DNA from 3 places in the Streptomyces sp. NPDC001220 genome. Region 3 is predicted to be linked to each of the others. Evidence: riboswitches for the same ligand, from Rfam matches in the RefSeq annotation. Region 3 holds a riboswitch; each other region holds the start of a gene.

Region 1 (2,258 bases), on a different contig from region 3:
GGCTCTGGAGGGCGACCTGGCCGCCCTTGAGCGCCGCCTCGTTGGCCTTGCCGACGCTGCTGATCACGTCCACCTGCCCGGACTGCAGACTGCCGGCCCGCACTCCGGCCTCGGGCACGACCTTGAACACCAGCTTGTCCAGGTAGGCCTCGCCCTTCTTCGACCACAGCGAGGAACCCCAGTCGTACCCGGTCCGCCTGGCCAGGGTGACCGACTGGTTCTGCACGTACTGCTTCAGCACGAACGGCCCGGAGCCGACCACGCCGTCACTGCACTTCTGCTGCGGGGACTTCTTCACGCTCGCCGACGACTCGATACCCAGCGAGTGGGTCGAAGTCGCCTGCAGGAACTGGGCGTTGGGCTGCTTGAAGGACACCTTGACGGTGAGCGGGTCGACCACGGTGGTGCTTTCGACACCGCTCAGATAGCCCTCCGCGAGGGTGCCCAGGGCGCCGAGGTCCGGCACCGCGTCGAAGTTGTCCTTGACCACCTGGGCGGTCAGCTTCGAGCCGTCGCTGAAGGTGACCCCCGGCCGCAGATGGAACGTGAACGTCGTCGCGTCGCTGCTGATGTCCCAGCTCTTGGCGAGCCACGGCACGATCTTGCCGGTCTTCGGGTCCTGGTCGGTGAGGGAGTCCACGATCTGGCGCACCGAGTAGATGGTGTCGTTGCTTCCCACCTGCTGCGGATCCACGCAACCGGCGTCGGATCCCACCGCGAAGGTCAGGGTGCCGCCGGACTTCGCCCGGCCGCTTCCGCCGCCGGAGCCGTCGTCGCCCGAACCGCACGCGGTCAGCAGGACACTGGTGGTCAGGAGCGCGGCCAGGGGCGCCCATCGGGAGGGTCTGAAATCCGGAAGTGCAGTCACGGAGGGCTTTCTCCTACTCGTGTCACCCGGCACGGGGTGCCGGGCTTCGGGGCGCGAGGCACGGCCGTGCAGGGGCGTGCAGGGGCGTGCAGGGGCGTGCGGCCCCGGCCGGATCGGCGCCGGCCGGGGAAGCGCAGTGCAGACGGAGGACGAACGGAGGCAGGTGGACGACACCGGGGACCGGTGACGGGGAAAGGCGCCGCGAAGGGCCAGGCCGGTGACGAGGGTCAGCCGGCGGCAGGCGGGCCGGTCAGGCCCGACAGAGGCAGCTGGTCGAGCGCTTCAGATCGATGTGGCGCCGGCGCGAGAGCCGGGAGTACGCCGTGGCGTCGGCGGGGGAGGCAGCCGGGTCGTCGCCGTGTCGCATGCCGGTCCCTCCTCGTCTCCGGCCCCGGTCACGGGGCCACGCGCTTGCGGGAGTCGTCGCTGACCCCGCCGGGCTTTCACCTGGAGCACCCCACCGCGGGGGAGGGTTGCCGGTCAGCGAGCCAGGGCTTGACGCTGACACTCAATGCCGTTGGCGATCGTACGGATCGGTTTTGGCGTACGTCAATGCCGCATCCGGCGCCCTGTTCGAGAAGACGGGACCGTCTCACGTGCCGGGACGCGCGGTGGACGCACCTGGTGCCGTGTGCTTTGATCCGGCCATGGAGACCGCAGGTCAGGCACGCACGGTGCGGCTCGACCCGTTCTGGGTGGGCCGCCGCGCCGACCAGTTCGACCAGACCTGTCGCTGACCGCTCGCGCTCCCTTCACCCTTCTCCAGCCGCGAACACGCCGTCGCCGAGCGGCCGTTCCCGCCCCTGTGCGTCCCAACTCGTCGTGACTTGCCGGAGAGAGAGGCATGGCCGTCAACAGCAGCGCTCCGACAGGGGTGTTCGCCGCGCTACGGGTCCGTGACTACCGGATCTACTGGAGCACCGGCCTGGTGTCCAACATCGGCAGCGCCATGCAGGGGGTCGCGCTGGACTGGTTCGTCCTGACGCTCACCCACAGCGGAACCGCGCTCGGCTGGGTCGCCGGACTCCAGTTCGCCCCCGTACTGCTGTTCGGCCTGTGGGGCGGGGTCATCGCGGACCGGTACGACCGCCGGACCCTGCTGCTGTGGACCCAGACGCTGTACGCGGTCCAGGCCCTGCTCCTGACGGTCATCGTCTTCTCCGGGCATGGCGCGCTGTGGCTGCTGTACGTGCTGTCGTTCGGCCGCACCGCCCGGCCCCCGGTCGGCGTCGGCGACGGCATCGGCATCGGGATCAGGCTCGGCGTCGGCGTCGGCGTCGGCGTCGGCATCAGGCTCGGCGTCGGCACCGGCATCGGCGTCAGCGACGGCGCCGACCGGCCGCTCGCCGTCCCCCGATCACCGGCCGCCACACGAACCGTCCGTCGGAGA
Region 2 (2,258 bases), on a different contig from region 3:
GAACCCGGCCAGCTGCGGCCAGTGCATGTTCAGCAGCGGGCGGGCCATCAGTTCGGTGACCCTGCCGCCCTGTCCGGCCGAGCCGGCGAGCGGGCGGTCGTACATCGCCTTGACCAGGTCCACGTCCGGGTCGGTCAGCAGCGGGCCGACGATCCCGGTGACGAAGTCGGAGGAGAACTCCCGCAGGTCTGCGTCGACGAAGCAGACGATGTCCCCGGTGGTGACGAGGAGGGAGCGCCAGAGGACCTCGCCCTTGCCGGGGACGGTGGGGATGCGCGGCAGGATCGTGTCGCGGTGCACGACCCGGGCGCCGGCCGCCGCGGCCACCGCCGCCGTACGGTCGGTGGAGCCGGAGTCGACGACCACGAGCTCGTCGACGAGCGGCGCCTGCCGCATCAGGTCGTGACGGATGATCGCGACGATGTCGCCGACGGTCGCCTCCTCGTTGAGCGCGGGCAGCACCACGGAGACGGACTGTCCGGTGCGCTGCTTGGCGGCGAGTATCCGGTGCAGCGGGCGGTCGTTCATGGACCAGGAGCGGGTGGCCAGCCAGCGCTCGACTTCTTCCAGCACAGTCAGCGGCTCCTCACTGTCACGATCACACTGCGAGGTGTGATCCATCTCGCGGTTCGGACGACTCTCTCAACTGTCCTGGCCTTCGGTTACAGTCTTGAACAACGCCGATGACCATCGCATGTCCTGGGGTCACCGGTCGTTGACAACCGCATACCGCTCATCCAGAGGGGCAGAGGGATACGGCCCGATGAAGCCCCGGCAACCCTCCAGTCGGTTACTCGCTGATCGCTGATCACTGTCGATCACTCGCGAGGCTCCCGGCTAGGGAAGGTGCCAAATCCGTCTCACGGCGAGATGCGTCGTGAGGAAGATGAGGAGAAAGGGCCTCGCCTCACATGGCTGTGCAGACTGCTGCGACCACCACCGACTCCACGACCGTCGACCTCGGTCCCGCCACTGCCCTGAGCTGCCGCGAGTGCGGCCACCGCGTGCCGCTCGGCCCGGTGTTCGCCTGCGAGGAGTGTTTCGGCCCGCTCGAAATCGCGTACGACTTCTCGGCCTACGACACCGAGGAGCTGCGGAAGCGGATCGAAGCGGGTCCCGCGAACATCTGGCGTTACGCGCCGCTGCTGCCCGTCCCCGCGGACGTGGCGACCAAGCCGAACATCAACCCGGGCTGGACCAAGCTCGTCCAGGCCGACAACCTGGCGAAGGAGCTCGGCGTCACCGGCGGCCTGTACGTCAAGGACGACTCCGGCAACCCGACGCACTCCTTCAAGGACCGGGTCGTCGCCCAGGCCGTCGAGGCCGCGCGCGCCTTCGGCTACACCACGCTCTCCTGCTCCTCCACCGGCAACCTGGCCGGGGCGGTCGGCGCCGCCGCCGCCCGGGCCGGCTTCCGCTCCTGCGTGTTCATCCCGCACGACCTGGAGCAGGGCAAGATCGTCATGGCCGCGATCTACGGCGGCGAGCTCGTCGGCATCGAGGGCAACTACGACGACGTGAACCGTTTCTGCTCCGAGCTGATCGGCGACTCGGCCGGCGAGGGCTGGGGCTTCGTCAACGTCAACCTGCGGCCGTACTACGCGGAGGGCTCCAAGACCCTGGCGTACGAGATCTGCGAGCAGCTCGGCTGGCGGATCCCGGACCAGCTGGTCGTCCCGATCGCCTCCGGCTCGCAGCTCACGAAGATCGACAAGGGGCTGCAGGAGCTGATCAAGCTCGGGCTCGTCGAGGACAGGCCGTACAAGATCTTCGGCGCGCAGGCCGAGGGATGCTCGCCGGTGTCGGTGGCCTACAAGGCGGGCCACGACGTGGTGCGGCCGCAGAAGCCGAACACCATCGCCAAGTCGCTGGCCATCGGCAACCCGGCCGACGGGCCGTACGTCCTGGACATCGCGCGCCGTACCGGCGGTGCGGTGGAGGACGTCACCGACGAGCAGGTCGTCGACGCGATCAAGCTGCTCGCGCGGACCGAGGGAATCTTCGCGGAGACCGCGGGCGGGGTGACGGTCGGAGTCACCAGGAAGCTCATCGAGAATGGGCTGATCGATCCGGCGAAGTCGATCGTTGTACTCAACACGGGTGATGGACTGAAGACGCTGGACGCCGTGGCGGGGACCGGGCTCACGGCGACTATCCGCCCGAATCTCGAGTCTTTCCGCGAGGCCGGGCTCGCCTGAGACAGCTGTTGGAAACCAGGGCGTTGCCCCGATCGGAGGTTCAAACGTGAGCGTCACCGT
Region 3 (2,258 bases):
AGACGGTGGACGAGATCAACGGCCTGGTCCGCACGATGTACGCGCACGCCAACGTCATCGAGGTACCGGGCCGCACGGTCGACATCGTCGGCACCGGCGGTGACGGCGCCAAGACGGTGAACATCTCCACGATGTCCGCGCTGGTGGTGGCCGGCACGGGGGCGAAGGTCGTCAAGCACGGCAACCGGGCCGCGTCGTCCGCGTCCGGCGCCTCGGACGTGCTGGAGAAGCTCGGCGTCAACCTCGACCTGACCCCGCGGCGGGTCGCCGAGGTCGCCGAGGAGGCCGGCATCACCTTCTGCTTCGCCGTCAAGTTCCACCCGGCGCTGCGCCATGCCGGCGCGGCCCGCGGCCAGCTGGGCATCCGCACGGTGTTCAACATCCTCGGCCCGCTGACCAACCCCGCGCAGGTGCGGTCCCAGGCGGTCGGCGTCGCGGACCCGCGCATGGCACCGGTCGTCGCGGGCGTCTTCGCCGAGCGCGGCAACTCCTCCCTGGTCTTCCGCGGCGACGACGGCCTCGACGAACTGACGACCACCGCCACGTCCCACGTCTGGATCGTCCGCGACGGCAAGGTCACCGAGGAGACCTTCGACCCGCGGGACGTCGGCATCGAGCTGGTCCCGGTGGAGGCGCTGCGCGGCGGCGACCCGTCGTACAACGCGGAGGTCGCGCGCCGGCTGCTGGACGGCGAGACGGGCCCGGTCCGTGACGCGGTCCTGCTGAACTCGGCGGCGGCCCTGGTGGCCCTGGACCCGGGCACCGGAACGCTCGCCGAGGAGATCCGTGCCGGCATGGACAGGGCCGCGGAGTCGATCGACTCGGGCGCGGCCAAGCGGGTGCTGGAGCGCTGGGCGGCGGCCACCAACCGGTAGGCGCCGAACGGAAGGAACATGTGGCGCCGGCGCCCTCGGCGGTCCGTCATCCGGACAGGAGTTGCGCGCCGGCGATCACTTCATCTAGTTTTCCAGTCAGGTCATGAGTGACAGTCATGAGGCCCCGGCCGACTGTCCGGCAACCCTCCGTCCGTGGCGGGGTGCCCCGGGTGAAGACCAGGCCGTAGGCAGCGAGGTCTGCGGCAAGCGCGGATCCCTCACGCTCTTCTGAATGAGCAAGGCCCAGGGATCCTGGTCATCGAGGGAGTCTCCCGTGAGCAAGCGAATGCGCTAGGGCGCCGAGCCCCCACTTCCGCGCACCCTTTTCCCTTTCCTCCTTCCTCTCACGGGAGTTCCGCCATGTCCGTCTCCACCGCTGCCTCCGTCCAGTCGGTTTGTGCCCCGCTGCCCGTTCTGGGGCGAGATGTCACCGTGCCGCTCGTCACCGGCGGCGAGGTCACCTACGCCGCCCTCGACTACGCGGCCAGCGCCCCCGCCCTCCAGCGTGTCTGGGACGACGTGGCCGCGTACGCGCCCTACTACGGCAGCGTGCACCGCGGCGCCGGCTACCTCTCCCAGCTCTCCACGGACCTCTTCGAGAACGCCCGCCGGACCGTCACCGAGTTCCTCGACTGCCGTCAGGACGACCAGCTGGTCTTCACCCGCTCGACCACGGACTCCCTGAACCTCCTGGCCCGCGCCCTCCCGGCCGGCTGCCAGGTCTTCGTCTTCGAGACCGAGCACCACGCGAGCCTGCTGCCCTGGCAGGACGCCCGGGTCAGCTACCTCGACGCCCCGCGCACCCCGCGCCAGGCCGTGGAGACCCTGGAGAAGGCCCTCGCCGACCGTGACCCGCACGGGCCGGCCCTGGTCTGCGTCACCGGCGCCTCGAACGTCACCGGCGAGCTGTGGCCGGTCCGTGAGCTGGCCGCCGCCGCGCACGCGCACGGCGCCCGGATCGTCCTGGACGCGGCCCAGCTGGCCCCGCACCACCCGGTGAGCGTCCGCGAGCTGGACGTCGACTGGATCGCCTTCTCCGGCCACAAGCTGTACGCCCCCTTCGGCTCCGGCGTCCTGGCCGGTCGCGCCGACTGGCTGCGGGCGGCCGAGCCGTACCTCGCGGGCGGCGGCGCCAGCCGCAAGGTCACCCGGCGCGCGGACGGGGGAGTGGCCGTGGAGTGGCACGACAGCGCCGCGCGGCACGAGGCGGGCTCCCCGAACGTCATCGGCGCCTACTCGATCGCCGCCGCCTGCAAGGCGCTGACCGAGGCGGGCTTCGACACGCTGGTCGCCCGCGAGCGGCACCTGATCGCCAAGGTCCGGGAGGGCCTCGCCGAGGTGCCCGAGGTCCGTGTCCTGTCCCTCTTCGGCGACGACGCCCCG

Evidence for each region. Region 3 has a riboswitch for S-adenosylmethionine ahead of ACWDGI_RS17565 (aminotransferase class V-fold PLP-dependent enzyme). Riboswitches for the same ligand answer to the same signal wherever they lie in the genome.
Region 1: another riboswitch for S-adenosylmethionine. It lies ahead of ACWDGI_RS09590 (putative leader peptide); the one in region 3 lies ahead of ACWDGI_RS17565 (aminotransferase class V-fold PLP-dependent enzyme).
Region 2: another riboswitch for S-adenosylmethionine. It lies ahead of thrC (threonine synthase); the one in region 3 lies ahead of ACWDGI_RS17565 (aminotransferase class V-fold PLP-dependent enzyme).

The regions. Positions count from the first base shown of each region.
Region 1 covers NZ_JBSFJE010000003.1:350,041-352,298, forward strand. Annotated here, with positions in the region: gene ACWDGI_RS09585 (ABC transporter substrate-binding protein) at 1-868, opposite strand, end outside; gene ACWDGI_RS09590 (putative leader peptide) at 1,119-1,235, opposite strand; SAM riboswitch class IV at 1,271-1,384, opposite strand; partial or broken gene ACWDGI_RS09595 (MFS transporter) at 1,713-2,009, shown strand.
Region 2 covers NZ_JBSFJE010000010.1:152,507-154,764, forward strand. Annotated here, with positions in the region: gene ACWDGI_RS24390 (glucosyl-3-phosphoglycerate synthase) at 1-573, opposite strand, end outside; SAM riboswitch class I at 731-893, shown strand; gene thrC (threonine synthase) at 912-2,198, shown strand; gene ACWDGI_RS24400 (MoaD/ThiS family protein) at 2,245-2,258, shown strand, end outside.
Region 3 covers NZ_JBSFJE010000006.1:389,954-392,211, forward strand. Annotated here, with positions in the region: gene trpD (anthranilate phosphoribosyltransferase) at 1-875, shown strand, start outside; SAM riboswitch class IV at 975-1,091, shown strand; gene ACWDGI_RS17565 (aminotransferase class V-fold PLP-dependent enzyme) at 1,236-2,258, shown strand, end outside.